Regions from separate parts of the Sphingomonas sp. BL-S-25 genome, predicted to be linked through region 3. Evidence: predicted binding sites of a transcription regulator. Region 3 holds the regulator's gene; each other region holds the start of a gene.
What was found. The regulator LexA, encoded in region 3, represses DNA repair genes until DNA is damaged. The targets are predictions, from matches to a motif close to GTTCCNCNCTTGTTCT.
Positions count from the first base shown of each region.

Region 1: ACZ1H8_RS14805 (DUF6771 family protein) is a predicted target of LexA. The motif match lies at 3,393-3,408, and genes of this name have one in related genera.
Region 2: radA (DNA repair protein RadA) is a predicted target of LexA. The motif match lies at 2,193-2,208, and genes of this name have one in related genera.
Region 4: ACZ1H8_RS07825 (ImuA family protein) is a predicted target of LexA. The motif match lies at 3,471-3,486, and genes of this name have one in related genera.

Region 1 is NZ_CM145486.1:3,048,669-3,056,307, reverse strand. It holds gene ACZ1H8_RS14820 (hypothetical protein) at 1-657, shown strand, start outside; gene ACZ1H8_RS14815 (DUF4142 domain-containing protein) at 805-1,368, shown strand; gene ACZ1H8_RS14810 (L,D-transpeptidase scaffold domain-containing protein) at 1,388-2,821, shown strand; gene ACZ1H8_RS14805 (DUF6771 family protein) at 3,420-3,617, shown strand; gene ACZ1H8_RS14800 (hypothetical protein) at 3,680-3,808, shown strand; gene ACZ1H8_RS14795 (DUF3606 domain-containing protein) at 3,879-4,496, shown strand; gene ACZ1H8_RS14790 (hypothetical protein) at 4,548-4,967, opposite strand; gene ybaK (Cys-tRNA(Pro) deacylase) at 5,168-5,641, opposite strand; gene ACZ1H8_RS14780 (hypothetical protein) at 5,845-6,498, opposite strand; gene ACZ1H8_RS14775 (hypothetical protein) at 6,583-7,248, opposite strand; gene ACZ1H8_RS14770 (hypothetical protein) at 7,310-7,606, opposite strand.
Region 2 is NZ_CM145486.1:238,396-246,034, reverse strand. It holds gene ACZ1H8_RS01210 (glycosyltransferase family 4 protein) at 1-21, opposite strand, end outside; gene ACZ1H8_RS01205 (transposase) at 562-894, shown strand; gene ACZ1H8_RS01200 (IS3 family transposase) at 891-1,799, shown strand; gene radA (DNA repair protein RadA) at 2,229-3,605, shown strand; gene ACZ1H8_RS01190 (CvpA family protein) at 3,664-4,242, shown strand; gene ACZ1H8_RS01185 (hypothetical protein) at 4,239-4,685, shown strand; gene ACZ1H8_RS01180 (hypothetical protein) at 4,831-5,514, shown strand; gene ACZ1H8_RS01175 (iron-sulfur cluster assembly scaffold protein) at 5,658-6,095, shown strand; gene ACZ1H8_RS01170 (cation:proton antiporter domain-containing protein) at 6,095-7,639, shown strand, end outside.
Region 3 is NZ_CM145486.1:525,125-532,763, reverse strand. It holds gene ACZ1H8_RS02590 (ComEC/Rec2 family competence protein) at 1-801, shown strand, start outside; gene ACZ1H8_RS02585 (2OG-Fe(II) oxygenase) at 866-1,504, shown strand; gene ACZ1H8_RS02580 (2OG-Fe(II) oxygenase) at 1,501-2,178, shown strand; gene lexA (transcriptional repressor LexA) at 2,172-2,855, opposite strand; gene ACZ1H8_RS02570 (molybdopterin molybdotransferase MoeA) at 2,915-4,099, opposite strand; gene ACZ1H8_RS02565 (RiPP maturation radical SAM C-methyltransferase) at 4,127-6,019, opposite strand; gene ACZ1H8_RS02560 (hypothetical protein) at 6,079-6,921, opposite strand; gene ACZ1H8_RS02555 (PilZ domain-containing protein) at 7,144-7,639, opposite strand, start outside.
Region 4 is NZ_CM145486.1:1,621,633-1,629,271, forward strand. It holds gene ACZ1H8_RS07810 (error-prone DNA polymerase) at 1-739, opposite strand, end outside; gene ACZ1H8_RS07815 (hypothetical protein) at 797-1,171, opposite strand; gene ACZ1H8_RS07820 (Y-family DNA polymerase) at 1,244-2,788, opposite strand; gene ACZ1H8_RS07825 (ImuA family protein) at 2,709-3,440, opposite strand; gene ACZ1H8_RS07830 (TonB-dependent receptor domain-containing protein) at 3,696-6,287, shown strand; gene ACZ1H8_RS07835 (Atxe2 family lasso peptide isopeptidase) at 6,281-7,639, shown strand, end outside.

The sequences.
Region 1 (7,639 bases), 2.0 Mb from region 3:
ATCTGCACCGCGATCGCCACGGTCGCACCGCTTTGGACCGGGGCGGCGCAGGCCCAGCCTGCGCAAAGGGCACAATTTACCATCGGCAACGTGACAATGGAGGTGCCGGCTCCAGATGGATTCTGCCTGCCCACCAAACAGGCGGCAACCGTGCTGCAGATGCACGACCGGCTCGACACCGTTAACGCCACGCTCGCAATTTTTCTGCCCTGCGCTAAGGCAGACGACCCCAGTTCACTCGATTTTTTCGTGATCAAGAGCCCGAGAGCGACGACCAATACGCCGATTACGCGATCGCAATTGATCAAGACGCTTCGGGAGCAGAGCTCGGCTCTCGGCGATTCCGAGCGCGTACTTTCGGACGACGCCGAAACCGCTATCAACGAGAAAGCGAAAGAGAATGTGGGTGTCGATCCCAAGGTCAAGACCGATCTCCGTGTGATGGGAACCGACGAAGATTGCGTGTACATGGGCGGCACTGTCCTCGTCGCCGCAGTGGAACCTGCCGCGAGCAGTGTCGTCGGCGTATGCATTTCTGCGATCGGTAATCGCATGTTCGCGGCGTACCGGTTCATCTCCGGGAGTCAGATGAGGGAGGCTCGCCCGCTCCTGCCCTTGGCACGCAAGCTGGCAATGTCGGTCCGGTTGAAGCGCTGAGGCCCACTCGGCGGGGAGCAGCGTTTCGGTTTCTCCGCCGGCTCACTTGCTCGCGATCTTCTTTGAGTCGGGACGCCGATCTCACGCGGAACCCGCCACCCTCCAGTGCGTACGCCCTCCCAGGGTCCCACCCAGGGAGAGAAGACCATGAAAGCACTGATGATCGCCGCCGGCGCGGCCGCGATGACCTTGGCCGGTTGCGCCACCACCCGTGACGAACCGCCCGAGATCGCGGTCGATCCCAACTCGCCGCTCGCCGCCCCCGGCTATATGCGCATGGCCGCCAGCAGCGACATGTTCGAGATCGAATCCAGCCGCCTGGCGCTGCAGCGGTCGCAGAATCCGGCGGTCCGCTCGTTCGCGCAGATGATGATCGATCATCACACCCGCACGACGCAGGACCTGATGCGTTGCGGCGCCGATGCCGGGCTGCCGCCGCCCCCGCCGGGCCTGATGCCGCATCACCGCGATGCGCTCGAGCGGCTGCGCATGGCGCCTCCGGGCGAGTTCGACGCCGGCTACAAGCGCGAGCAGATCACCGGACACCGCGAGGCGCTGGCACTGCACCGCAACTATGCCGATCGCGGCGACAATTCGGACCTGCGGCGCTGCGCCGGGGCCACCTGGCCGATCGTCGAGCGTCACCTGCGCGAGGCCGAGGGGCTGCCCGAATGGGCGCCGGCACCGCCGCGCGCGGGCGAGCGGGGGTGACCGGCATCCGTACGCGCCGATGATGCATGACACCCAGCTGCGCACCCGGTTTCACCGCCGGGTGCGCCTTGCCGTCACCGCCGGCCTCGCGCTGGCGGTGGCGATGCCCGCACTGTCCGCCCCGGCCGCGGCGCAATCGGCATCGCGCCGAGCGACCGCGCCCTCGCCTGCGCCGGTTCGCGCCCAGCCCGCCTTGCCCGATCCCGAGCTGGCCGATGCGCTGCGCCGCTCGGGCGGTATCCCGCGAGAGGTCGAGCGCTTCTACGCCGCGCGCGACTGGGCGCCTTTATGGGTCGCGAACGGCCGGGTCGGCCGCGCCGCCGATACGCTGATCGACCTGATCCGCACCGCGCGGCTCGACGGGCTCGATCCCGAAAGCTACCGGCTGCGCCCGATCCTCGACGCGATCGATCGCAGCGCCGACGGCTCGCCGCGCGCGCTTGCCCGGGCGGAGATGCTGCTGACGCGCGGCTACATCGCACTCGCGCGCGACATGGCCCGCCCCCGCGACGTCGGCGTGATCTATGCCGATGCCGAGCTTCGCCCCGAGGCGCCTGATATCGCCGAGCTGCTGCGCCGCGCCGGCGGCGCGCCTTCGCTGAACGCCTGGCTGGAACGCGTCGGCTGGATGAATCCGGCCTATGCCGATCTGCGCATGGCCGCGATCGCCTGGGTCGGCGAGGACGATGTGCGCGACCGCGATCCCGACAAGGTGCGGCTGATCCGCATAAATCTCGACCGCGCCCGCGCCCTGCCGGAGGGGCATGGCGGGCGTTTCGTGCTGGTCGACGCCGCCGCCGCCCGGCTGTGGATGTACGACAAGGGCCGCGTGGTCGACACGATGCGCGTCGTGGTCGGCAAGCCGACCGACCCCACCCCGTTGATGGCGGCGATGATCCGCTATGCCGCGGTCAATCCCTATTGGAACCTGCCGCCCGATCTCGTGCCCAGCCGCGTGGCCCAGGGCGTGCTCGCGCGCGGCGCGGCGCATCTGAAGGCGCGCAATTACGAGATCCTGTCAGACTGGTCGGACGACGCGCGCATCCTGCCCGCCTCCGCGGTCGACTGGCGCGCGGTCGCCGACGGCCGCACCGAGCTTCGCGTGCGCCAGCGCCCCGGCCCCGGCAATCCGATGGGGCGGATCAAGTTCATGTTCCCCAACGAACAGGGCGTGTACCTGCACGACACCAACGAAAAGGGCCTGCTGCGTGGCGGCGAGCGGCTGTTCAGCGCCGGCTGCGTCCGGGTCGAGGATGCGCCGCGCCTGGCGCGCTGGCTGTTCGGCCGCCCGATCCCGCTGACCGGCGCCAGGCCCGAACAGCGCGTCGACCTGCCCGGCGCGGTCCCGGTCTATCTGACCTATCTGACCGCATCGGCGGAAGGGAAGAAGCTGGTGTTCCGCGACGACGTCTATGGCCGCGACGCCCCGGGCGGCGGCTACCGAACCCGCTGAGCCAGGCACCGCCGGGCGGAGAGGGCAGCCCCTCCACCCGGCGTTCAGCGCAGCAAGAGTTCCCCCCACTCGCGCACCGTCCCGTTTCCGAGCCCCCCAGCCGCGGAAAACGCCGATGGCTTAATGGTAAAGACAATTGTGACGCAATCGCGCCGCAACTCATTTTGGGGATGATTTAACGCACAGCAGCCCAGCAGCGCCCCACATGCAAAGTAGCTTCTCGACCAAAGCTGCAGTGAGGTTCGCCCCCCTCTGCGCCTCCGCGCCTCTGCGCGCCAATCAACTCATCTTGCCTTCGGAGTCGCGGCGACAAAATCTCATACGAAGACACAAAGCCACGAAAAGAAGGTCCGTCTGATCCGCTGCAGGTCGACAGATCATAGCACTACCTTCCTTTGTGCCTTTGTGTCTTTGTGCGCCAAATCAGCACCGCTCCGGCCCACACGCACCGAGGAAGATGCTCGCACAAAGGCACAAAGGCACAAAGTATGTCACAAGCCTCGAGACCGACCCCTTTCGTGCCTTCGTGTCTTCGTATGAGTCCGACTTTTTTCCTGAAACCCCTCCCAATGTTCACCATATGTTCTATACTAGGACAATGAACCGAGTCGCACCCGAAGCCGCCGAGATCTCCGCCGCAATCCTGTCCGCACCCGGCTGGGCGCGCGTCGCTATCACCATGCCCGACCCGCGCATGCGCGAACGCGGTGCGGACGAACTCGCGCGCGCCATCGCCACATCGCTGACGGGCGGGCGCGATGACGACCATCGCGATCAGTTCATCCTAGGGCTCTGACTGCGCGCTTGACGGTACCGCCACCCCCGTTCCACCCTCGCGGCGAACGGAGGCAGGCGACGATGGGCGAGTTGATCGGAGGGGTGGTCGAGGTGCTCTTCGCGATCCTGTTCGATCGCTGGCCGTGGCAGACGGTCGCGGTATTCGTCACCATCGCCCTCTTCATCGTGCTCATCGTCTTCCTGCCCTGAGCGGCGCTGCGCGGGCCGAAGGAAACCCGCGCGTGTGAAAAGCGTTGGACGCGAAACGAAAGGATTTCGCATGACGCATCAGCGCCCCATCCCCCAGGATCAGACTTCCCCCTATCCGCTCCAGCCCGAGCCGATCACGGCGGACGCCCCGGCCGATACCGTGAAGCAGAAACAGGCCCGCGCAAAGGCAAAGGCCGACGAGGCGGACGCCTCGGCCGAGACGACCGAAGGCAAGACCGGCCTCTCGAACACCGTGCTGACCGTCGGCGCCGCGATCGGCGTTACCGCGGCGGCTGCGGTCGGCGGCCTGCTCTATTCGCGCCGCCGCGGCGCCAAGGCGGCACCGAAGGCCGACGCCCCCGCCGCCAGGCCGCGCAAGGCGAGGACCTCCACGTCGGCAACGGCCAAGTCGCCTGCAAAAAAGGCCAATGGCTCGAAAAAGGCCGCAGCCGCCAGCGCCGCGCCTGCAACCACCGCGACCAAGCCGGCCGCAAAGCGCAAGTCGGGCGACGACAAGACCAAGCGCGACGGCCGCGACAGCGCCAAGGTATCGGCGACCGAGCCCTATGAGGTGAAGTATTTCGCCCGCAAGCACGGCCTGAGCGCGGACGAGGCGCGCGACATCATCAAGGCCGCCGGCTCGGATCGCAAGAAGGCGAACAAGCTCGCCGAGAGCCGCAGCCGCTGATCACACAAGCAACGGGCCGGCGTGCCATCGGCGCCCGGCCCGCCCTGCATCTTATCGCGTCGCGACGGTCTTGGGCTTCGTATAGGGCACGAAATCGCCCAGGCTGACGAAGCCGGTCTGGAAGCCCGCGCTACGCTCGCGCAGCGTGATCACGTCCAGATTGCACAACTGGCTCGAGATCGTCCGGCTGACCAGGATATCGTCGTCGTCCAGCGACTCCGCACCCGATCGCGGCCGGTTGACGTACAGCGTCGATCCCGACCGATACACGATCGCGGTCCGATCGATCACCGTGCTGTCGCCGGCGCTGCGCAAATTGATGCAGCTCACCGGCTTGCCCGCCTCGCGGCCTTCCAGCATCTTCGCCAGCTTGGCCTCGCCCGCCTCTGCACTGCGCGACTGGGCGAACGCGCCCGGCGCCATGCACAATGTCGCGGCCAGCGCCGCGCCCAGCGTCATCGCCTTCTTCATGCTCGACATGGTTTCCACTCCACATGCGGCGGCCCGCGCCGCCTTTTCCCGAATATAGGCGCTCGGCCTCCCGCTTTCGAGGGCGCCGCCACCCCGACTCAACGGGTCAGCCCGATGGTCGAGACTCTGCGCCAGCCCTGCTTTCGACAGGCTGAACGTGACGCAGGCGAAACCGCTTCCGGCGTGGAACGGGTCGGTCGTCAGGCGACCAGCGGCGCCACGATCGCCCCCAGCACTCGGACCGCATCGCCCGGCGCCATGCGCAGCTGCAACCCGCGCTGCCCGCCATTCAGATAGACCAGCGGATGCACCAGCGCGCTTTCCTCGATCACCACCGGCACCCGGCGTTTCTGCCCGAACGGGCTGATCCCGCCGACGACATAACCGGTCATCCGCTCGGCATCGGCCGGCGGCATCATCGCCGCCGCCTTGCCCTTCACTGCCGCGGCCAGCTTCTTCATCGCGATCTCGCGGTCCGACGGCACGATCGCACAGACCGGCTTGCCATCGACCAAGGTCATCAGCGTCTTGAGCACCCGCCCGGGTTCCTCGCCCAGCGCCTGCGCCGCCTGCATCCCGATCTGCGCCGCGTTCGGGTCATAATCATAGGCAACCGCCTCGAACGCGACCCCCGCCGCCTTCAACGCCAATATCGCCCGCGTCCCCTTCGACATGCAAACTCCCCGTGCGGTCCCGCGCGCGCCGTCCCCCTCCCGTCTGCGGGGGGGAGTTGCGGATCGGTCAAGCCCCCGGCTTGACCTGGACAGCCCGGGGGGCTGTCCACCGCCAACTGGGAGGGCCTGTCCAAGCAACTCCCACCATCCAGAACAGCCCCTGCCCCGACCCGCCAGCAAGCGGGAGGGGAGCGGACAGAGCCCTACTGCTTCACCCGGATCGCCATGGCCAGCTCTCGCACCTGCGGCAGCAGCGGCTGGGCACCCGCCATCGTCGTTCCCTCAGTATAGCGATAAACCATCACCGCCCGCCCGCCGACCGCGGTCGCGCATCCGCCGACGTTCAGCGACATTGTGGCTTCCGCCCTTGCGACGACTACGCCGCCCATATAGGCGCAGTCGGTATCGCGCCCCAGCATGCGCATGTCGGTGGTCACCTTCACTTCGGTCCCGCTCAGATCGCTCAGCGCCTTGCCCGTGTCCTTACCGGCCTTCGACGACAGATTCTCGACCGAGATATTCGGATCGTTCATCTTCGCGGTCAGCGCCTTGAGCAGTTCCTCGCGCTCGATCGACACGTCGGCCAGCGCCCTGATGCTCTTGATCACGAAATAGTCCGAATTGCCCGCCTCGCTCATCCTGTCGCACGGGAAGAAGGTCGCGAGCGTCGCATTGTCCTTTTCCGTCACCGGCAGGGCCTTGCTGACGGCGGCCTGCGCCATCCCCGTGGGCGCGCAGAAGCCCGCGGGTGGGGCGACTTCTAACGCGACGCCGCCGACCGAGAAGCTCACCTTCTGCCCCGTCTGGCCGCTGGCCTGTCCGGCAACCAGCAACCCCGCCGCAGCAACGGCCGTCATTCCGACACGCATCATCTTCCTCCGATTACCCCGGCGTTCCGATCCGGCCCAAGCTTCCCGCCCTCAGAAGCGCGGCCCCTGCCCCTACTTCTTCACCCGGATCGCCATTGCCAGGTTGCGCACCTGCGGCAACAGCGGCTTGGCCGCTTCCATCGTCGTTCCGGGGGCATAGCGATAGACCATCACCATCCGCCCCCCGACCACCGTCAGGCAGGCACCGACACTCAGGGTCACGGTGTCCGCGCCGAACGCCGCGGCGACCACGCCGCCCATATAGGCGCAGTCGGCATCACGCCCCAGCGGAAGGATCTTGGTCGTCACCTTGACGTCGGTGCCGACGGCGTCGCTGACCGACTTGCTGCTGTCCTCACCCGCCTTCTTCGACAGATTGTCCGCCGAGAAGTTCGGGTTGGTCAATTCAGCGGTCAGCGCCGCGAGCAGTTCCTCGCGCTCGAACGTCACGTCGGTCATCGTCTTGATGGTCTTGAGCAGGAAATAGTCGGTGTTCCGCGTCTGGCTCATCTTGTCGCACGGATAGAAGGAGGCGAGCGTCACGTTATTCGGATCCGCCGCCTCTGCCAATTTCGCCGCGGCCTGTGCCATCCCCGTGGGCACGCAGAAGCCGGCGGGCGGCGTGACTTCCATCGCGACGCCCCCGATCGCGAAACTCGCCTCCTGCGCCGTCTGCGCCCCGGCCTGACCGGCCACCAGCATCGCCGCGGCAATCGCAGCCATCATTCCGAAACGCATCCTGTACCCCCTCACAAACCTGTGATCCCATCTGGCCGCGGATGAGCCACGCTGTCCAGCCCTAAGCGCGCGGCCGCCACAGCCCCAGCGCCGCTCCGGCCGCCGCGCCCACCAGTGCCGCAGCCGACATCGCCCCGGCAAAGATCAGCATCGCGACGAAGATCAGCGACCCGCAATCATCGCCGGTGCACGTCGCCACCCGCTCGCCATAGATCATCGCCGGGTAGCAGGTGATGGCCGGCGCCAGGCCGACGATCAGGATCGACACCCACCATCGCACCCGCCCGAGCCACCACATCACCGCCCAGGCGACCACGCCCCATAGCAGTGCCGGCACCGCATAGATCAGCCCGTCCATATCGTCTCCCCGCCCCACCAGACCACACCGGGC
Region 2 (7,639 bases), 290 kb from region 3:
CCGGAGTTCTTCGTTCTTCATCTGGCCCGCGCGCATAGCGCCCGGCGGGCAGGGTGTCGAGTTTGCCGGGGGTGGGCAAATCGTCCGACCGGCTGGCTCGGGCAGGGGCATGCCACTGAAACAACTTGGGTTCCCGAATTCATGCAAGGCGCAGTTCGCATTTCGATCCGGCGGAAGAATGCGCGCACGAAGGGACGAAGGGACGAAGGGACGAAGGGTCGCTCGCGATCACGACCGCTGCGGCCGGCCTGACGGAAAGGGCAGGGTAAGCCTACAAACTCCGTCACCCCGGCCGGACTGCCGGGGTCTACCCCTCCCATCCCGGACGAGCGCCAGCCACGACGTCCTCCTTGGCTGGGCTACGAACCCGTCTTCAATTTCTGCCCGCTTGCTTCGTGCCTTCGTGGCTTTGTGTGAGCATTCTTCCGCCGGGCTGCGCGCAGCACCTGTGGAATGACCCCCAAAAGTGAGACACGGAGCTAAGACACACTGAGCAAGGAGGCTGGTGTGGCGAGGCGACGACGGCATACGCAGGCGTTCAAGCTGGCGGCGGTGGCGCGAATGCGCGATGCGTCCGATGTGGCAGGGCTGGCGACAGAGCTCGGGATCGATCGCGGGCTGCTCTACAAGTGGGATCGCGCGTTTCGGAGCGGCGGTGCGGAGGCGTTGCTGTTTCCCGGTGAGCGGGTTCGCAAGGGATTGCCGGCGCAGGTCTCGGACGCGATCGGCACCGGAGTTGGGGATGTTTCGGCGGTTCCGGCGGGCACTGCCGAGCTGGAGCGCAAGGTCGCGCAGCAGGCGCTGGATCTGGATTTTTTTCGAGCAGCCTTGCAGCATTTCGCGGGACATCGCCGCATGAGCGACGGGTCTGGCGGGACGGGGTCTACGTCGTGATCCGGACGCAGGCCGAGCGGCAAGGCGCGCTTGGGATCGATCGGATGTGCCGTTTGGCCGGTGTCAGCCGTGCGGGCTATTATCGACACTGGCAGGCGTCACAGCCGGCGCGGGAGGAGACGGCGGTGCGCGACGAGGTGCAGCGCCTGTCGCTCGAGCACCGCTTTTACGGCTATCGCCGGATCACGGCGCTGCTGCGCCAGTCGGGCTGGGCGGTGAATCACAAGCGCGTGCAGCGCCTGCGACAGACCGACAATCTGCTCTGCATCACCGGGCGCACGTTCCGTCCGCCGACGACCGACAGCCGCCATCGCTTCAGCGTCTGCCCCAATCTGGCGCGCAAGATGATGCCCACAAGCGCGAACCAGCTTTGGGTGGCCGACATCACCTATGTGCGGCTGGCGGAGGGTTTCGTCTACCTCGCGGTGATCCTCGACGCCTGGAGCCGCCGCGTGGTTGGCTGGGCGCTGGCGGACCATCTCAGAGCTGAACTCGCTCTCACGGCGCTCGACATGGCGCTCGCTGCCCGCACAGTCGCGCCTGGCGAGCTGGTGCACCATTCGGACCGCGGCATCCAATATGCCTGCACCGCCTATGTGAAGCGCCTCACCGCCGCGGGGATCCAGCCGAGCATGAGCCGCGCCGGTTGCCCATGGGACAATGCAATGGCCGAAAGCTTTATGCGCACGCTCAAGCGCGAGGAGGTCGACGGCCGCCGATATCGCGACCAAGCCGATGTCGAGGCGCGGATCGCCATCTTCCTCGAGAAGGTTTATAATCGCCAGAGACTGCATTCCGCTTTGGCCTATCGGCCACCGGCGGCATTCGAAGACGACGATCGATTGCTATCGGCTCCGCCGCATGCGGCGGAGCCGATAGCACAAGGCACAACAATCTGTGTCTAAGCTCTTTGTCTCACCCAAGGGGTGCACTCCAGAGTATCACACGAAGACACGAAGCCACGAAGAGGGCCGAGGGAGGCGCCGAAGTTCAGGCGACGCACCCGCTTTGTGCCTTTGCGTCTTTGTGCGAGCATATTCTTCGGCGCGCCCGTGCTGACCCAGCTGCAAATCCGCACAAGCCAAAAGATGTCACCTTCCATCCGGATTGCGGAGGTTCACGTGATCCATGCCGCCGCATTCAACTGCCTCACCAGAACGCCGATCCGGATATGCCGCCGGGTGGCTGCCGGCACTTCGGCAGGCATGACGCAACGGGGAGGCTGCGCCCGACAAGACCCGTCACCCCGCCCTCCGCTAACGAGGCGTCAACCACAGCACCGAACGACAGCTTTTCATGTTCCCTTCCTGTTCTACCTGCGCTACCTCCCGGCCATGGCGAAGCTGCGCAAACGATATGTCTGTCAGGCCTGCGGGTCGGTTACCTCGCAATGGGCGGGGCAGTGCGGCGATTGTGCGGAGTGGAACACCTTGGTCGAGGATGCCGGCGCCGTCGCCGCGTCCACTCCGTTCCAGGCCAAGCACAACCTCCAGGGCGGCGGCCGCACGATCCTGATGTCCGGGCTCGACAGTGACGTCGCGCTGCCGGAGCGGATGCAGTCGGGCATTGCCGAGCTCGATCGCGCGCTGGGCGGCGGCTTTGTCGAGGCGTCGGCGACGCTGATCGGCGGCGATCCCGGCATCGGCAAGTCGACGCTGTTGCTCCAGGCCGCGGCGCGGATCGCGATGCGCGGGCTCAAGGTCGCCTATGTCTCGGGTGAGGAAGCGGCGGACCAGGTCCGGCTGCGCGCGCGGCGGCTGGGCCTCGGCTCGGCGCCGGTGCTGCTCGCCTCGGCCACCTCGGTGCGCGACATATTGACGACTTTGGGGGAGGGGCCGGCGCCCGCGCTGCTGATCATCGATTCGATCCAGACGATGCATTCCGACCTGATCGAGGGCGCGCCCGGCACCGTCAGCCAGGTCCGCGCCTCGTCGGGCGAACTGATCCGCTTCGCCAAGGAACGCGGCACCGCCGTGGTGCTGGTCGGCCATGTCACCAAGGACGGCAGCCTCGCCGGTCCGCGCGTGCTCGAACATATGGTCGACACCGTGCTGGCGTTCGAGGGCGAGCGCAGCCACCAGTACCGCATCCTGCGCGCGGTCAAGAACCGCTTCGGCGGCACCGACGAGATCGGCGTGTTCTCGATGGAGGCCGAGGGGCTGAACGAGGTTGCCAACCCTTCGTCGCTGTTCCTGACCTCGCGCGACGAGAGCGTGACCGGCACGGTGGTCTTCCCCGCGCTGGAGGGGACACGGCCTGTCCTCGTCGAGGTCCAGGCGTTGACCGTCCGGCTGGCCAGCGGCGCCACGCCGCGGCGTGCGGTCGTCGGCTGGGACTCGTCGCGCCTGTCGATGATCCTGGCGGTGCTCGAGGCGCGCTGCGGGCTCAGCTTCTCGGCCTGCGAAGTCTATCTCAACATCGCCGGCGGTTACCGAGTCCAGGATCCTGCCGCCGATCTGGCGGTCGCGGCCGCGCTGATCTCGGCGCTGACCGAGCGGCCGATCGCCAGCGACTGCGTCGCGTTCGGCGAGATCGCGCTGTCGGGCGAGATCCGGCCGGTCGCGCACGGCAATCTGCGCTGCCGCGAGGCGGCGAAGCTGGGGTTCGAAAAGGCACTCGCCCCCGCGGCGATGAAGGATCATGCCGGATTGCGCCTGTCCGGCTTCAAGAGTCTCGGCGCCTTCGTTGACCATCTGCTCGGTCGCGGATAGCGAGTCACCCGGGGTACATCCGCACCCGGCTAGGGGCGGACCGGAGGATCTTCTCGACATGGCGCTGACCGGACTCGACATCATCGTGCTGATCGTGATCGGCGGCGCGGCCGTGCTCGGCTTCATCCGGGGCTTCACGACCGAGATTCTGGCGCTTGCCGTGTGGCTGGTGCTCGTGCTGGCGATCAAGCTGCTGCACACGCCGCTGGCCGCGATCCTGGCGGGCGTCGTCGGCACCGCGCAGGGCGCGGCGGTGCTGTCCTTCGCGATCATCGCCGGCGTCACCTATTTCGGCGGGCGGATCGTCGCCAATATGGTCGGGTCGCGCACGCGCCAGAGTTTCCTCGGACCCATCGACCGGGCACTGGGCTTCGGCTTCGGCGGCCTGAAAGGTCTGGTGCTGGTCAGCATCGCCTTCCTGCTGATCGTGCTGGTGGTCGACACCGTCAGCGGCGGTCCGTCGCGCCGGCCCGAATGGATCCGCGAGTCCAAATCCTATCCGATGCTCGATGCAACCAGTGCGTTCGTCGCGGATTTCGTCGATCGCCGCCGCAAGGGCGAACCGGTGTTCGGCGAGGATGACGCCGAACGCCCACCAACAGCAGCCGCGAGGACTGACGTTTGCGAATCTTGTTGATAGCCGCGCTCCTGGGCCTGAGCGGATGCGGCGAAGCCTGCCGGACCTGCCTGGCCTCGTCGCCGCGCAACCCGGTTGCCGCGGCCGAGGTCGAGAAGATCCGCCTGTTCGACGGCGAGCGCCTGCCCGACAGCGCGCGCGACGTCTATTATCACGAGGAATGCTCGGTCGACTGCACCTATTGGCTGCGCTTCACCGTCCCTGACGCCGACGCCCGCAGCTTCGCCGCCCGGTTCCACGCCCAGCCGCGCAAGGGCTATGACCCGATGCCCGAATCCGGCGGCGGCAACGAAGGCCCCGGCTTCACCTGGTGGCCGACCAGCTTCCCCGAAGGTTTCGAAGGCGACGAAGTCGAACGCGACGCCGCGCGCACCTCCGCCCTGGTGATCGCCCGCGACGACAAGGGCAACGCGACCGTGTGGGTGACAGAGTCCAATAAATAGCCTGTGCGGCGAGGGAGTACGTAATCGCACCCAATTTACCCTTCACCCGGCAACAGTGCCGGGATCCGGCGCAACTGATGGTGACCCGCCGATCGACCATTTTCGACATTGACGTCTGCGCGCCCGATGGGAAATCATGCCCATCATGAGGCTATGGGTAGTTGGCCCGCTCTTTGGTTCCCTATTGCTGGGCGAGCCCCAAGCTACGAACGCGCTCGAAGCCGAGGCACCGCGATGCGATCGACATAGCATTGCGCTCGCTGAAATCAGCGCTGCGAACGCATCGACCCAAGGCGCTGCGCGATCACTGAAGTTCATAGGTCCCCAGGCGGACATGCTCAAACTGTGGAGCGTCACGTCGATCACTGGGCCCTGCGCCGGCGGGGCCGTTGCCTATTCAAAAGGAGTCCTACACTTCCCGTACGACATCGGCTTCAAACTGGACGGGAGTGACGGCGCCTTGAAACGGGTGCGCGGCGCTGCACTGAACTCATATTCGGGCCCTGTCGTGGCGTCGCCGCGCGAACTGAGCGGTGCGCGGCTCATCATGGCCGATGAAGCGCAACGGCGTGTGCTCGATGGGCATAGCGCGATCCGCTACGTCGCGCTGTGGAAGCGACAGGGGAAATCGATCGTCGGCACGTTCAGGGTCATTGATGGCGGACCCGCGCAGGACGTCATTCCCCTCATCGTGACCTCCGCCGACCTCAAGTCCGTTGCCTTTTTTCCGGACCTGCACGGATCGTCGGGGCGATTGCTAATTCTGGCCCGGAACAATCACTCTTCTGCGGAGGTGATTGGCGTCGATTGGTCGATGAAAGGCGGGTAGGCACTTTGGGCCGTGCGACCGCGGATGAGCGGCACTGTCGGTCGCCTTGCGTCCGTCAATCAAGGCGGCAGCCTTCGCAAACCCAATTTAGTTTGCCACCCCATCTCCCCCTCGCACGCGCCATCGCCTACATCGGGCGGGACATGACCGCGCCGCTCTACAATGCCGAAATCCTGCGCCTTGCCGCGTCGATCCCCTATCAGTCGCGGATCGAGGCGCCGATGGCGAGCGTCGAGAAACGCTCGCCGGTCTGCGGCAGCCGGGTGACGGTCGATCTCGACCTGGACGAGGCGGGCAGGGTGGCTGCGATCGGCCTGCTGGTGCGCGCCTGTGCACTCGGCCAGGCATCGGCGGCGCTGATGTCGGCCGAGGCCAGCGGCAAGTCGGTGGCGGAACTGGCCGAGGTCCGCGATGAACTGACCGCGTGGCTTGCGGGCGAGCGCGACACGCCGCCCGACTGGCCCGGGCTGCACCTGTTCGAGCCCGCGTTGCCGCACCGGGCGCGCCATCCCTCGATCCGGCTGGCGTTCGAGGCGATCGCCGAGGCGGCGGACCAGGCGGCGCGCGAAAGGGCCGATTGATGGAGGACCATGGGGGGATGTCGCTGCTGCACGACGGGGTGCCGCTGCTCGGTTTCGCGCTGGTCTTCGTCTTGCTGTTCCGGCGCCTGGGCCTGGGCGCCACGCTGGGCTTCCTGGTTGCCGGGGCGATCGTGGGACCGCAGGTTCTGGGACTGGTCGCCGGTGCCGAGAGCAAGATGGGCATTGCCGAGCTCGGGATCGCGCTCCTCCTGTTCCTCGTCGGGCTCGAACTGAGCCCCGGGCGCCTGTGGCGGATGCGCCGCGACATTTTCGGCCTCGGCCTGGCGCAGGTTGCCCTGTGCGGGCTCGCCATCACCGGCGTCATCCTCGTCTTCACGCCCTTTTCCTGGGAAGCGGCGCTCGCGCTCGGCCTGCCGCTGGCGCTCTCCTCGACCGCGCAGGTCCTGCCGCTGCTCCAGTCCGCCGGCCGCCTGCGCACCCCCTTCGGCGAGCGGGCCTTTGCGATCCTGCTGTTCCAGGACCTCTCGATCGTCCCGCTGATCACGATCGTCGCGGCGATGAGCCGCAACCCCGCCGACATGGCCGGCCCGCCCGGCTGGCTGCTCGGCCTCTACACGCTCGGCGCGATCCTCGGCCTCATCCTCGCCGGCCGCTACATCCTGCGACCGCTGTTCCGCCTGATCGGCAATCTCGGCGAGCGCGAGATGTTCGTGTTCGCCGGGCTGTTCACCGTCATCGCCGCCGCCGCGATCATGGAGCTGCTGGGCCTGTCCGCGGCGCTCGGCGCGTTCATCGCCGGCGTGATGCTGGCGGACTCGCCCTATCGCCACGAGCTCGAGGCCGATGTCGAGCCGTTCCGCACCATCCTGCTCGGCCTGTTCTTCCTCGCCGTCGGCATGACGCTCAACCTCGAGGCGATCGCCGACCGGCCCTTCTTCGTCGCCGGCATGGCGCTGGTGCTGATCGCGGTGAAGACGCTCGTGATCATGGGCCTGGCGATGCTGTTCGGGGCCAAGGCGCGCTCCGCCTTCGCGCTGGGCGTGCTGCTCAGCCAGGGCGGCGAGTTCGGCTTCGTCCTCTTCGCCCAGGCGCAGCAGGCGCTGCTGGTCGAGAACGAGGCCGCCAGCATCTTCGGCGCGATCGTCACCCTGTCGATGGCGACCACCCCGTTCCTGATGATGCTCACCAAGCGCCTGCGCGCCGAGCCCGAGCCGAGCGGCGAGCATCTCGACACGCCGCAGCATGACGGCAGCAACGCGATCGTCGTCGGCTATGGCCGCTTCGGCCAGACGGTGGCGCAGATGCTGCTGGCGCAGGACATCCCGGTCACGCTGATCGACACCGATGTCGAGATGATCGAGACCGCGGGCGGCTTCGGCGCCAAGGTCTATTATGGCGACGGCACCCGGCTCGACGTGCTGCGCCAGGCGGGCGCCGCCGATGCCGAGCTGATCCTGTTCTGCCAGGACGGCGACGCGCTCGATACCGAGGCGCTGGAGGCGATCCACCACGCCTTTCCCAAGGCGAGCATCCTGGTGCGCGCCTTCGACCGCCGCAGCGTCATCAAGATGAACGGCGCCCCC
Region 3 (7,639 bases):
GCGATCCCGCTGACCACCTTCGTCATCATGCCGCTCGAGGCGCTGGCCTTGCTGCTCGATCTGGTCGGCCTCGGCGCGCCGGTCTGGTGGCTGACCGCGCAGGCGCTGAACCTGTTGCTGTGGATCGCCCGCACCGTATCCTTGGCGCCGGGCGCGGTGGCCGCGCTGCCGGCAATGCCGATGGCTGCCTTCGCGCTCTGCGTCGCCGGCGGGCTCTGGCTCGCCTTGTGGCGGACGCGCGTGCGGCTAATCGGTGCGGTGCCGCTGGCGATCGGCATGGTCTGGGCGCTGATGACGCCGCCGCCCGACCTGCTGGTGACCAGCGACGGGCGGCACCTTGCGGTCCGCACCGCCAATGGCGGGATGGCGCTGCTGCGCGACCGGGCAGGCGATTATATGCGCGACATCCTGGCCGAGAATGGCGGCGAGCAAGCGCTGGCGCTGCTCGGCGAGGAGCCGGCGGCGCGCTGCAGTCCCGATGTCTGTGCGATCGATGTCGCGGCAGGCGCACGCCGCTGGCGGGTGGCGGCAACGCGCAGCGCCTATCATCTGCCTTGGACGGAGATGTCGGCACTGTGCGCGCGAAGCGACATCGTGATCAGCGACCGGCGACTGCCGCGGGGCTGCACGCCGCGCTGGCTGAAGCTCGACCGCGCGATGCTGGCGCGGACCGGCGGGGTGGCGATCCGCTTTTCCGACGGCCATGTCGCCACGGTCAGTCGCGGAACGCAGCATCCATGGCTTGACCCGCCCCGGGTGATGCCGCCACGACAGCGGACACCCCGTCGGAGAGGCGATTGATGCGAGCGCTTGCTTTTGAACCGTCGATGCGATCGGCCGTCGCGGTTCCGGCGGGGGCGGGGCGGTGACCAATCCGCTCGACCGCGTGCCGCCGCACCTCGTTGTCGCCGACTTCTTGCCGGCCGAGGACCATGCCGCGCTGATCGACTGGACGCTGGCGAACCAGGCGCGGTTCGAGCCGTCGGGGCTGGGGCGTGAGCGTGCGCTCGATACCGGCTTCCGCAACTCGTTGAGCCTGAGAGGCGAAGGGCCCCGGCCGTGGATGGCGCCGCTGACGGAGAGGATAAGGCCGCTGGTACCGCACTGGTGCGCGGCGCTTGGCATCGCGCCCTTCACGATCGACCAGATCGAGTTCGACATGGTCGCCTATAATGACGGCGCCTTCTATCGCCGCCATGTCGACACCGGCGTGGGCGGCGGGCGAACGCCGCAGCCTGGATCCGCCGCCTTCCGCATGATCACCGCGGTCTATTATTTTCACCGCGAGCCGAAGCGGTTCCAGGGCGGGGCGCTGCGCCTCCATTCGCTGGCGCACGACATTTCCTATGGTGACGTGCCCCCGACGCAGAACAGCCTGGCGATCTTCCCGGCCTGGGCGCGGCACGAGGTCATGCCGGTCGCCTGTCCGTCGCGCGACTTCGCCGACTCGCGCTTCGCGATCAATTGCTGGGTGCGCCGGGCAGCGGCCGGGACAGCGGCATGAACCTGCTTCAGCGGCCGCCGATCCATACCCGCCGCGATGATGTCCTGCCCCAGGACGAGCATGCCGCATTGCTCGACTGGGCGCTCGCCAACGAGGCGACGCTGTCGGAATCCCGCGTCGGCAAGGGCCAGGTCAGCGGCGAGAGTCGGCGCGCGCGCAGCTTCTATGGCAGTGCGGAGTGGAAACGGACCAGCGTCGCTCATATCGATGCGCTGCTGCCTGGCATTCTTGCCGATCTGGGCATGGCGCATTTCCGTCGCGACGGGTTCGAGATCGAGATGGTCGTCTATGGCGATGGGGGCCATATCCGCCCGCATCACGACACCGCCACCGGCCTCAGCCGCCATCCGCATGACCGGGTGGTGACGATCGTCTATCATTTCCACCGGGAGCCGCAGGGCTATTCGGGCGGCACGTTGCGGCTGTTGGCCAAGATGCCGGGCGCCGACGGCAGGCGCGCCCATGTCGATCTGGAGCCGCGGCAGAACGGGCTGATCGCCTTTCCCAGCCTGGCGATCCACGAGGTACTGCCGGTCAGCGTACCGTCCGGGCGCTTCGAGGACTCACGCTTCGGGATCAATTTCTGGGCGCAGCGCCATTATCGCGATCCGGCGACGGCACCAGGTGCTGCCGCCGCCGACCCGATCGGGGCCGGCGGCGAACAGGATCAGTAGCGGCGCAGCAATCCGGCAAGCTTGCCCTGGATACGCACCTGGCCGGGCGCGTAGCGCTGCGGCGAATAGTCGCGATTGGCGGGATCGAGCCGGACCATCGACCCTTCCTTGCGGAAGAATTTCAGCGTCGCCTCGACCTCGTCGATCAGGGCGACGACGATCTCGCCGTCCCGCGCGCTCTCCGTCTTGCGGATCAGCGCATAGTCACCGTCGAGAATGCCGGCCTCGACCATCGAATCCCCGGCCACTTCGAGCGCATAATGCTCGCCCGCACCCAGCAGCGCGGCGGGAACCGGAAGCATCGACGATCCCTCCAGCGCTTCGATCGGCGTACCGGCGGCGATCCGGCCGTGCAGCGGGATTTCGAGCACATCATTGGCCGGCTCGCGAACCCGCGGGGCCAGGGCGACGACATTGTCCTCGACCGGAGCCTTGGCAGCGGGCGCCGACTTGGTCTCTCCGCGCTCCGGCATCTTGATGACTTCCAGCGCGCGGGCACGATTGGCGAGGCGGCGGATGAAGCCACGCTCCTCCAGCGCCGAGATCAGGCGATGAACCCCCGACTTGGACTTGAGATCGAGCGCTTCCTTCATTTCCTCGAACGACGGCGAGACGCCGGTATCGTTGAGACGGTCGTTGATGAAGCAGATCAGCTCGTGCTGCTTGCGGGTGAGCATGCCCCGGGTCCTCTCGTTGGAACAGACTGGGAACGTTTATGCAATGTTCCGGAAGCGTGTCAAGCGATATCGAGGATCGCCACCGGCGCACCTGCCTCGATCGCGGGCGCATGGGGCTCGCGGAGGATCAGGCAGTCGGCGCGGGCGAGGGTGCGCAGCATCGAACTGTCCTGGATCGTCGACGCGAAAGCGCGGCCGTCGACCAGCGCGCCGCGCAGATAATCGGTGCGGTGGTCGTTGGCGGGCAGCGCGTCGCCCGCGGTCACGATCCGCGGCTCCGGGAAGGGACGCGCGGCGCCCGACAGGTGCGCGACCAGCGGGCGCACGAACAACTGGGTGGTGACGAAGGCGGAGACGGGATTGCCCGGCAGGCCGAGCAGCACCGCATTGCCCAGCCGTCCGGCCATCATCGGCTTGCCGGGCCTAAGCGCGATCCGCCAGAAATCGATCGTCGCCCCCGCCGCCTCCAGCGCGGGCCGCACCAGATCGTGGTCGCCGACCGAGGCGCCGCCGGTGGTGACGAGCAGGTGGGCATCGACCGACCGGAACGCGGCTTCCAGCACTTCGGCGCGGTCGGGCAGGATGCCGAGATCGATCAGCTCGACCGGCAGTCCGGCAAGCTGCGCCGCAAGCATCAGCCTGTTGGTCTCGGGCAGCTGGCCGGGTGCCAGCGTCGTGCCCGGTTCGACCAGCTCGTCGCCGGTCGCGGCATAGGCGACGCGCACCCGGCGCCGCACCGGCAACGTCGCATGCCCCGCCACGCCGACAAGTGCCAGCCGCTGCGGCGTCAGCCGCTCGCCGGCGCCGATCAGCAGGTCGCCGTCGGTGAAGTCCAGCCCGCGCCGGCGCACATTGCGGCCGCGGTGTCGCGGGCCTTCCCCGTCCAGATGGAGCGCCGCGCCGTCGCGCCGCGCTTCTTCCTGGACCAGCACGCTGTCGGTGCCCTGCGGCAAGGCGGCGCCGGTAAATATCCGCACGGCCTGGCCGGGTTCGACCGGCTGGTCGAAGCGGTGGCCAGCGGCGCTCTCGCCCGTCACCTGCCACGGCCCCGGCATGTCGTCGAACCGGATGGCATAGCCGTCCATCGCCGACAGGTCGGCATCCGGCTGGGTGCGCAGCGCCACGATGTCGGCCGCTGCCCAGCGGCCATGCGCCTGCGCCAGGGGGACGGTCTCGACATCGACCGGGGAGGCGAGGGCGATCAGCCGCTGGTGCGCATCCGCCACGGGAAGAAGGGCTGCCATCCGGTCAGCCGTGGCACAGATCGCCGGTCAGGCGAAGCCGGTTTCCGCGATCGCATCCGCCTTGCGCGCGGTCCAGGCGGGAAGCGGGACCTCATGCTGCCAGCGCGTCCCCTCGGGCAGCGGCAGCGCGACCAGCCGCTCGCCCGCCTCGAAGAGCAGTGCCAGCTGGTCGAGCCGCTCCAGCGCCTGCCGCCCATCCCCGCCATGGCCGGCGAAGCGCGCCAGCAGCCGGTCGCGCGGGATCGGCTCGCGCATCGCCTCCAGCATTGCGGCGGCGATGCCGGTCACCCGGTAATGCTGCGGCTCCGCGCCGCGCGTGTCCAGGATCGACAAGCCGTCCGCCTCGGCGCGCCAGGACAGTACGACCTCCCGCTGGCGCTGAAGGTCCTTCCAGCGATCGACCGTCGCATCGATCCGGCGATAGAGCGCCTGGAGTTCCGGCGCATTCTCGAACGGGCGCTCGAAATAATAGCAATAGCTGGCCAGGTCGAAGCCGCTGCGCGCCAGAAAGGCGGCGCTGAAGATCATCTGATAGTCGGCAGCGGGGTGCGCTTCTTCCAGCCCGAAGCGTCCCGGCTGTTCCTGAAGCGGGGCGAAGCGCGTGATCTGGACCGGCAGCCGGGTCGAGGGCGGATCAAGGTGGAACAAGCGAGGCAGCGCCGCCAGCATGCGGCGATAATCCGCCGCATCGTCATCGGGAAAGCCATAGATGAGGTTATGGTGGACCAGGATGCCCGCGCCCTTGCCGAGCAGCAGCGTGTGGACATTCTGAACCGCCGCCACGCCCTTGTGCATCGTCGCCAGCACCTTGTCCGACAGCGACTCGATCCCCGGCTGGACCTCGGTAAAGCCCGCTGCGGCCAGCGCCGCCATCCATTCGGGCTTTACATTCGCCTTGATCTCGCCGGTCAGCGTGTAGCGCTCGGAATGGGCGGCCAGCCGGGGCAGCAGCGTGCGATAATAGGCCTGGGGCAGGATATAGTCGGAGAAGCGAAACGCAGTGACGTCGTAGCGCCGCGCGGTGCGATCGAGCGCTGCGATCACGCTGTCCGGCGACCGGGCGCGATAGACCATGTCGCTGTCGGCAATGCCGCAGAAGACGCAGTGGCTCTTCTGTCCCCACCAGCAGCCGCGCGAATTCTCCAGCGGCAGCCGCTCGATGTCGATCGCGACGGAGTGGTCCGCCTCCAGCGCGTGAAGGTCGGCGAAGAAGTCGTCATAATCGGGGGCGGGTGAGCGATCGAGATCGATCAGCGGCGCGGCATCGGTTTCGATCGGCATGCCGCCGGCATCGCGGATCATCAGGTTTGCGACCGACGCCAGCGGTCGTTCGCCGACCGACGCTTGCGCCAGTCCGAGGATCGCCGGCTCGCCTTCGCCGGTGCAGATGGCGTCGATCCAGGGAAAGGCGCTCAGCACCGTCTGGGCGGTCGGTTGCCGCACCGCATAGCCGCCCAGCGCGATCAGCGTGTCGGGCGACCGCAACCGCACCAGCCGCGCCAGCGCCACCGACGCGATCGTCTGGTCGAACATGCAGGTGAATCCCAGCAGCGACGGTCGCTCCGCTGCGATCCGGTCTGCCTCTTCTTCCAGCCAGGCCGGGATCGTCGCCTGCCGCAGCGCGATCAGCTGTTCGATCACCCCGTCCAGCCCGCCCCACTCGTCCGCATCGATGATGCCGAAATCGAGCAGATTGGCGGTCGCGCCGGTCAGCAGGCGGTGCTGATGCGGGCTGATGTCGCGCTCGATCGTCCCGCTGAACAGGAAGTCGTTCAGCGCGAACATGTTCGCCAGCGCATAATAGGTCTTGGCCTGAAGGAAGCGCAGCAAGCCCAGATTGAGGTGCGCGACCCGTGCGGAAACGCCGTGGTCGCGCAGCTTCGCCTTCAGGATCGCCAGGCCCAGGCTGGGCTCGGTCAACGTGGTCCATGGCATGCTCGCCAGGATCACGTGCGGACGCACCGGCGGACCTGCCACGGTCAGAACTTGCGGATGGCGGACAGGTCCCGGACGTTCAGCCGCGACCGGCCGGCCTCGGTCGGTACCAGCATGATGACCACGCCGACCACCACCGCGATCGCCACGGGATTGCTGACCGGCCCGGCGGGGTCGCCGATCGGATTGTTCGAGACCGCGACGATCCGGTCGAGCGCCGCCTTGCTGAGCTTCACGTCGAGCTGCCGCGCGGTTTCCTCCGGTCGGATCGTCCAGCTGTCGACATAGCGTCCGTCGTCCAGCACCTTGTGGAACAGCGTCAGGACTTCCTTGTCGGTGCGATCCTTGACCTCCTTCAGCCGCGACGGCGAGATCGCGCGCAGCGCCTTGGCAGTCGCGTCGCTCAGCGGAACGCCGATCGCCTTCGCGGTCGCCTGTGGATCCTCCAGCGCGGCGCTCAGGCTGGTGCCGCTGTCGCGCAGCTTGTCGCCGAAATCGATCAGGTCCGACCGCACGTCGCCGCTCGACAGCAGGTTGCGGACCACCGCCGGCAGCTCGCGGGGGGACGGGATGGGGATGGGCGGCTTGCCGGTGCTGCCGCAATAGAAGCCGCCATCGTCATCGTCGTAGATCAGCATCGCATCGCTGCCGAGCGGACCGATATCCGCCTCGATCTGACCGACGACGAGGTTCGCCGCCTTGGTGGCCAGCGCCTGAAGCTCGCGCCGCGTGTCGGCGTCTGCCTTGGGCGACCAGGCGTTGTTCAGCAGCGCGGTCGCGCGCAGCTGCTTGAAGATCGCCGGATCGAAGGGTGGAATCCGCCGAACGCCATTCGCCGTGATGATAAGGCCGCCGCCGTCGCCGCCGCCGAACAAGATCGTTGCCATGATTGCTCTCCGATGGAGAAGATGATCCCCCGATACGGGGACTCGACTGGCGACCTTCGAGCCTAGCCATAGTCCCATTATGGGTATGTCGCAATCGGACGGCGACGTCGTGGAGGCGGATTTCGATCTCGATCTGGAATGATCTTGTCAGAGTTGCGAGGCATACAGCTGACGCGACTATATTTGTCTTGAAAGATATTTGTACTGATCTTCAACCGGGCTTCAGCGGATGCGCGCGGCGATCCGGTCGAGTTCGTGCTGGCGCAGCGGGACCGGGAATTCGGCGAGATAGCGGCTGCCTTGCGACTCGGTCACCGTCGCGGGCCAGCCCGTGGTGCCGCCCAGCAGGATCCACAGCTGGGTCATCATCGCGATCGGGGTATCGGCCTCGAACTCGACCACCACCGCGTTCAGGCTGCGCACCCGGATGTTCCACCAGCGCGAGCCCTGGCGCGCGGTTCCGGCGGCGTCGAGATGCAGCGCGGTCTTGTCGGTGTTCAGCCCGAACCCCGCCTCCAGATCCTGCATGCCGGCGGGGCGGGCGGCGTCGATCCGCGACGGGCGGTCCTGGATCTGGCGCAGCCAGGGCATCAGCATCTGCCAGGCCAACTCGGTGTCGAAGGCGACCCCGGCGTGACCGTCGCGGACCCAGCGCACCCGACCAGATACCGGCCGCAGCCCGTCAAAGGCGATCTCGATCTTCTCGTCCTCGAACAGC
Region 4 (7,639 bases), 1.1 Mb from region 3:
GCCCGACCGGGCGGGTGTCCGCGAGATTGCGCCGGAACAATCGTTCCATCTCGGCTGCCGGCTTCAGGTGGCGATCGGCAACGCACTCGCGGCGCTCCCCGAGTTCGTCGATCGTGCATTTCTCACGGATGCAGGTGACGACGTCCTGCAACAGCCTGCGATTGGGGGAATGGTAGAGCACGTCTCCGGTCGCGACGGTCGCGACCCGCGCTTTGGCCGCCATCTCCGCCAGGTCGCGCAAGCGGACGGCGTCGCGCGGGCGCCGGCGCAGCGACAAAGCGAGATAGGAGCGGTCGGCGAATATTCGCCCGGTTCGGGCAAGCGCGGCTTCAGCAACAGCATCGGCCCGGTCCGGCACCAGCACGCCGATCAGCCCGTCATTCCATTCCTCGACGTCGCTCCAGTCGATATGGCACGCGCCCTTGCCCGCGCGCGCCTTGCCGGCGGAAAGGAGCCGGCAGAGCCGGCCATAGGCAGCGCGGTCGGTGGGATAGACGAGCAACGCGGTACCGTCGGAAAGATCGAGTCGGCAGCCGACGATCGCGCGGACACCCGTTGCCTTTTGCGCGTCCCAGGCCCGGACGATGCCCGCCACCGAGTTGCGGTCGACAATTCCAAGCGCAGGCAATCCGAGCACCGCGGCGGCTGCAAGCAGTTCCTCGGGCGACGAGGCGCCTCGCAGGAAGCTGAAATGCGTGGTGACCTGCAGCTCGGCATAGGTTGGAGAATGCTCAGCCATCGGTCCTGGCCGGTTGGGGTCAGAGGTTCGCGTTTGCCGGTGCGAAAGCAATCAACTTCAGCCGATCGCGTTGAAGTTCCCTAGCTCGGGATGAAACAATGGCAGGTTGCGAGTCGACTTCTGCGCAACCGCGCTGGCGTTGCAGTTGGTTGCGAGCGTAATCCACTCAATCGCCCAATGGACGATGAGCGTCTTGCCGTCGGGACCGGGTTCGATCGTTGCGGCCCCCTCGATGATCACCTCCCAGTCCGGGTCGTGGTCGCGCACCGCCTTGATCAGCGACCCGTCCGAGAGCGCGATATAATAGGCGTGCAGATAGCTCTCGCCGCCGAATTCGAACGAAGGGTCGGCAGGTATCGTCAGCCTCGATTCGATGTCTCCGGTAACGCGCAGGGTTGCCGCGTCCGCCAACGAGGTAAGGATGATGGTCACTGTCGGTTCTCCGAATCGCGAGCATTGGAACATAACAGGAACGAGGTGGAGACTCCAGTGCGAGCTTCCGGCCTAGGCGAAAGCACCGTGGATGAACCATCGCATCGGCCCGGTCGCGCTGCGCTCGCCGTCACCCAGGCGAAACAGCCAGTATCGCCCCCCGCCCTCCACCTCGACCTGGAAATAGTCGCGTACCGCATAGGGCATGCGCGCCTCGTGTCCGGCCTCCCGCCACCACTCGCCGTGCAGGCGCTCGGGTCCATCCGCCTGGATCACGCGAAAGCGTTTGCGGCGCCACACGAACATCGCCGGTGGATGATCGGGGAGCATCGCGGTCACCTGGATTTCCTGTGGCGGGTCAAGGAGGCGACCAGGGCGCGGGAGATCGTCGGCCCAGCGGCGGCGGGTGGCCTGAGTCAGTGCCGGCACCATTGCCACTGAACGCTCCGGCATACCGGGTCGCGGTGCGGCGCGGTGCAGGCTTGCCTGCCCGAACCGGTTGGCGAGCGCGTCGATCAATCCGCCCAGATCTGGTTTGCGTTCGCCGGCCCGGGCTAGGTCATTCTGGCTGGAGGCGAGAGGTTCGGTGAGCGGCGCGGTGAGGGCCATCCCCTCCACGCCAAGACCCGGCTCGACCTGCTCGATCCGGGCGATCAGAAGCTTGGCAAGGTGCGCGGTGTCGCGGCTGGGCGTCGCCGTGCCGATGCGGATCGCTTGCGCCTGGCCGTCGACGCGGTGGAAATAGCAATCCAGCCGGCGTGCACCATGACCCAGTTGCACCAGCTGCGCACCAAGGTCGGCAACCAAGTCGCGTATAACCATGGCGAAAGCCTCTGGTGTCGCGATCGGTTCGATCAGGTCGCGCCGGCAATGCGGAGCACGAGGCGGTAGCAGCGGCTCGATCACCTCGGGCGCATAGCCCAGTGCCTGGTCGAGACGCTGGTGGAGGAGGCGCCCGAAGCGGCGCGCAAGCGGCCCGCGCGGCGCCTCGATCAGCTGCTCGATCCGCTCGAAGCCCAGTTTCCTCAGCCCTTCGACGGTCTCGGGTTCGAGCCGGAGCGCTGCGATGGGCAGCAACGCCATCGCCTTGCGCTGATCGCCGGATTGGATCGTGACCGGCCGGCCTGCGGGGACGTGCCGCGCGACCGCATGCGCACAGCCCGGCGCGTCGGCAGCCGCGATCTGGAGGGCATAGCCCGCGCGGGCAATGCGACGATGCAGGTCCTTGAGCAGCGCCGGCTCGCTGCCGAACAGCTGCGCACAGCCGGTCACGTCGATCCAGACGCCGCTCGGCGGATCAGGTGCGACGAACGGCGAATAGCGACCACACCAAAGAGCGAGACGCCTGAGCGCGGCGAGATCAGCCTCGGGATCGGCGTCGACCGCGGTCAGCCTCGGCGCGAGGCTGCGCGCCTTGGTGAGGGTCATGCCGGGGACAAGTCCGAGTGCGCGCGCCGGTCCATTCACCGCAGCCAGGATCTTGCGGCCATGATCCGGACGAGCGGTAACGAGCGGCTGGTCGGGAGCCGGGACATCCTCAGCTCGCGAAGCGCCGCCCCTCCGTCGCAGCCGGTCGGTCGACCAGCTGGGCAGGAAGAGCGAGACGACCCTGCGCATCACAGGCCTCCACGATCCAGGATTTTGGGACGCCGCCACGAATACGCTCGAGCTGCACCTCCCAGCGCGGACGGCCCAGGCTTGGGATGCCGAGTGGCTTGCTGGGGGCGGCCAGCACACGCCAGCGGGTGGCAGCAGCAGTCCCTACCGTCTGATCACCGATGCGCGCCGCACGACGAAACACGAAAGCGGTGCTGCCCGAGGCCTCGGCCGCGAGCTGGAGCCGCTTCGAGGCGGTGGTCGACAGCTTGGCGACTTCGCCGACGACCCCGGCCAGGCCGGGGTGGCGCAGGCATTCCTCCATTGCGAGCAGGACATTGGTGTCGCTGCCTGCCTCGACATGAATCACCCGATCGGGGTGCAGCCCCGCCAGGTCCAGTGCCGGCGCGAACAGGTCGCGCCACCTGAGGCACCAGAATACCGGCCCGTCGATCCGCGCGAGGATACCGGCGAGGAAAACCGTTGCCGCCGCGTCATCGCAAAGCTCGGAGCTGCCCATAACCTCATGCAGCGCGCCCGCCACCAAGCCGCCGCCCGGCAGCCACCGGTCGATCGCCGAAACACCGAATGGCACAGCCTCACGCGCTCGTCCGCCCCCCTCGATGGCGGCAACGCGGGAACGCAGGTCAGCAATGGCACTGGGCGGCCTCATGGGATCGAATACTCGGAAGCGCTAAGATTCGTTCCTTTTTTGTTCCGTAACGCATCCCGTCGTCAAGACAGCCGCTGCCTGCCGCGAGCGGGGTGGCGCCTTCGGGTCGAGCAGCAATCCCAGTGCGAGGCCGGAAATCCGCGGATGTCGGGCCACACCGCTTGCGTGAAAATTATTTTCGCACGACGCCCCGTAGTTCGCGATGTGCCGCGTCAACCCTCTCGAGGCCGGAGCAACCGGCGATGGGAGGGTAGGATGACGATCTCGAAAAAAGCGCTGTGCGCCGCACTGCTAGCCGCCAGCACTTTCCCAGCCGGCATGGTCACCCTGCCGGCCCAGGCACAGGAAGCGCCGATGGCGTTCGCGGTGCCCGCGCAGGACTTGGCTACCACACTTCGTGTCTTGGCCCGCCAGGGCGGCCGCGAAATCCTTTTCGCAGATGATGACGTGCACGGCATGCGCTCGCCTGCGGTGCGGGGCAACTTCACGGTGGAACAGGCAGTGCGGCTGGCGATCGCCGGCAGCGGACTGGTCGTCGAGTTGGAAGCTGGAGCGCTGGTCGTACGGGCCCGGCCCGCCGCGACCGCGGACGACGCCACCACCATAACCGTGACCGGCACGCGCATCCGTGGTGCGGGCAGCCCCTCGCCCCTGATCGCGATGACAAGGCGGGGCATCGAGGAGCAGGGGCTCCCGGATATGGCAAGCGTTGCGCGGATCATTCCGCAGAATTTTACCGGAGGGCAGAACCCCGGAGTCGCGGGGGGCGGTGACCAGGGCGGATATAATAATCTCAACAACTCCACGACGCTCAACCTTCGCGGGCTGGGCTCGGACGCGACGTTGACGCTCATCAATGGTCACCGCCTTCCTTACGACGCAGTCAACCAGGGCGTCGACATCTCGACCATTCCCCTCGCCGCACTCGACCGCATTGAGGTGATCGCGGATGGGGCATCAGCACTCTACGGCTCTGACGCCGTCGGCGGGGTCGCCAACATCATCCTCCGGCGCGACTTCGATGGGCTGTCCACCAGTGCCCGTGTTGGCACCTCCACCCAAGGCGGCAACGAACAGCAGCAATATTGGGGCGTCGGTGGCCAGCGCTGGGCTGACGGCGGCTTCATGGTGGCGATCGACTATAACAGGGCCACGCCGATCTATGCCGATGACAGATCCTATTCGCGCAGGCTTCACCCCACACAAATGATCGCGACCGGAAGTCGGCAGGTGAGCGGCGTGCTCACCGGCCACCAGGATCTGGCAAGCTGGGCGTCGTTCGAGGTGGACGCCCAGTTCGCAGACCGGCGATCGCGCAAGGGCAACGCGTTCTCGGCGACGGCGCCCGTCACGACTTTCGGGCAGCTCAGTCTGCCGGTTGTGCGCTCCTATGCGGTTACCCCGTCGCTGCATCTGCGGCCCGGTGGCGGCTGGGAAGCAACGTTCGAGATGACGAGCGGGGAGAGCAATACCGTCAGCACAGCGCGACGCTACGTCGGTGGCGTCGTGCAGGTCGGGCGCTCGGCCTATGACAATCGCCTCACCAACTTCGAGGCGAGCGCCGAAGGTCCGCTCGTCCGCCTGCCCGGAGGCGATGTCCGCCTCGCGCTCGGCGGCGGCTATCGTCGGTTCAGGCTCGACTTCAATATTCGCTCGACCAGTGGTGGCGTCACCCGCGTAACCCGCGACGCCAGCGAGCGTCGGGAAAGCGCTTTCGGCTATGGCGAATTGTCGGTGCCGTTGGTGGGAGCTGCCAATGCCGTCCCCCTGATCGATGCCCTGCGCCTCAGCGCTGCGGTCCGCTACGAGCGATATTCGGGCATTGACGAGGTCGCCACCCCGAAGCTCGGGCTGATTTACGCGCCTCATCCCGACCTCGTCCTCAAATATAGCTGGGGCCGGTCGTTCAAGATCCCGACGCTTAATCAGGTCAATCAGCCGCGCGAAGCCATCTTGCTGAGCCAGGACCAGTTCTCGCCGCAGCCGGCTCCGCCGCTTCCCGCCGGCTCGACCGTCCTGCTCCTCGGAGGCGGCAACCCCGACCTGCGCGCAGAACGGGCGACGAGTTCGACCCTTTCGATCCAGTTCGAGCCGCGCTTCCTCGCCGGGCTCCGGGTCGAGCTGAGCTATTTCGACATCGACTATCGCGGCCGCATCGCAAGCGGGGTCAGCGATTTCAGCACGGCGTTGACCAATCCCGTCGCTGCGGACTTCGTCCTCTATGGTCCGAGTGCCAGCCTGCAGCAGGCGCTCATCGCAGACGCGCCACTCGGGCTGCAAAACCAGAGCGGGCAAGCCTATGACGCGGCTCAGGTGTTCGCCATCGTCGACTCAAGCCTGCGCAACACAGCGCGCGAGCAGGCGCGCGGCGTCGACCTCGCAGTCGATTACAGCTCAGGACTACCGGGGGGCGGCCAATTGCAGCTGGCCGCCTCGGCGAGCTATCTTGAGGGGAAGCGTCAGCCCGTCGCCAACCAGCCCTATGAAGGGCGGGCGGGACTGATCTTTACACCGCCACACTTCCGGGCACATGGCTCGGCAAACTGGCAGCGCGGCAGCCTCCAGCTCTCGGCGACGATCAACTATGTCGGCAGCACGCTCGACAACCGGTTCCCCGATACGGAGACGATCGGCGCCTTCACCACGCTCGACCTGAGCGGAGCATTTCGCCCCGCCATTGACCGGGGACCGCTCGCGAATCTCGAGTTGCGACTCAACCTTCAGAATCTGCTGGACGAGGAACCCGACCCGATCAGGAATTCGGCGGCCTCCGCAATCCCCTTCGATTCGACCAACCAGTCCCCAGTGGGGCGGTTCGTCAGCGTCTCGGTAACGAAGCAGTGGTAAGCCTGCGCATCGCACTCGTTGCCGCATCGCTCCTGGCGCCGGCAGCGGCGTCCGCCGCGCCAGATTGCGCCGACCTGCTGCCGTCGGGAACGAGTCTGCCGCTTCGCAATCTGGTACCCGAGGACTTAGTGCGCCTACGCGACATCGGGCCGGTCGATCCCAACCAGCAGGACGAGGGTCTGTTCTCGGTGTCGCCCGATGGTAGCCAGGCCGCCTTTCAGCTCAGGCGCGGCGATCCCTCGACCAACGGCTTCTGCCTCGCGATGCTGGTCGTCGACCTCCGCTCAGGCGCCGTGCCTCGAGTGGTCGACCGGGGCGGGGCGTTCATGCGCGTTCGCTACGACTTTCGGGGCAAGGCCGGGTTCAAGACCGGTTTCACGGACCCGATCACGCCCCGCTGGTCACCCGACGGGAAGTGGATCGTGTATCGCCGACGCGATCAGGGCGCTGTGCAGCTGTGGCAAGCTCGAGTGGACGGCGGCGGGAGCGCAGCAATCACGTCGAGCCTGGACGACATCGAGGATTTCCGCTTCACCGAGAACGGGCGCGGGGTCGTCTACGCCACCAGGCCTGGCCTCCGCGAGGCAGAGGCCAAAATCGATCGGGAAGCGCTCTCGGGCTTTCACTATGACGATCGGTTCGCGCCCTCGGCCAGCTATCGGCCCTTTGCGCCCGCACCGATCGCGAGGGTGGCTAGCTTCCTAGACCTCGGAAGCCGAACGATACGCAAGGCGACGCCGGAGGAGGCTGCCCTGCTCGATAAACCGTCGATGCGAGAGGGCAGCTGGACCGAGGTTCTATCGGATGCCGGCGACCGTGCGTGGCTTAAGATCCCATCCGACACCCTCTACCCCTCGCGAGGCCAGCTAACGGTAACGTCCGGCAGCCGCACGATCGCCTGCGACGCGCCAGCCTGCGCGGACGCAAGCTATCCATGGTGGGCTGGCAACTCGGTGCGCTTCTTGCGGCGCGAAGGCTGGGCGAAGGCCACGACCGCGATCTATGAATGGAAGCCCGGCTCGAGCGATGCGCGCCGGCTCTACGGCACGGACGACTTGTTCCTGGGGTGCGTGCCCGCGGGCGGCACGCTGACTTGCCTGCGCGAGGGGCCACTCCAACCACGCCGGCTCGAACGCCTGGATCCGGTCAGCGGGCATCGCGAAGTGTTGTTCGACCCGAACCCGGAATTCGCCAATTTCAGGCTCGGCCAGGTCGAGCGTATCCGCTCGCGCAACAGCTTCGGCATCGAATCCTTCGCCGATCTCGTCCTCCCAGTCGGCTATCAGCGTGGAAAGCGCTACCCGCTGGTCGTGGTGCAATATGTCTCGCGCGGCTTTTTGCGCGGCGGCACC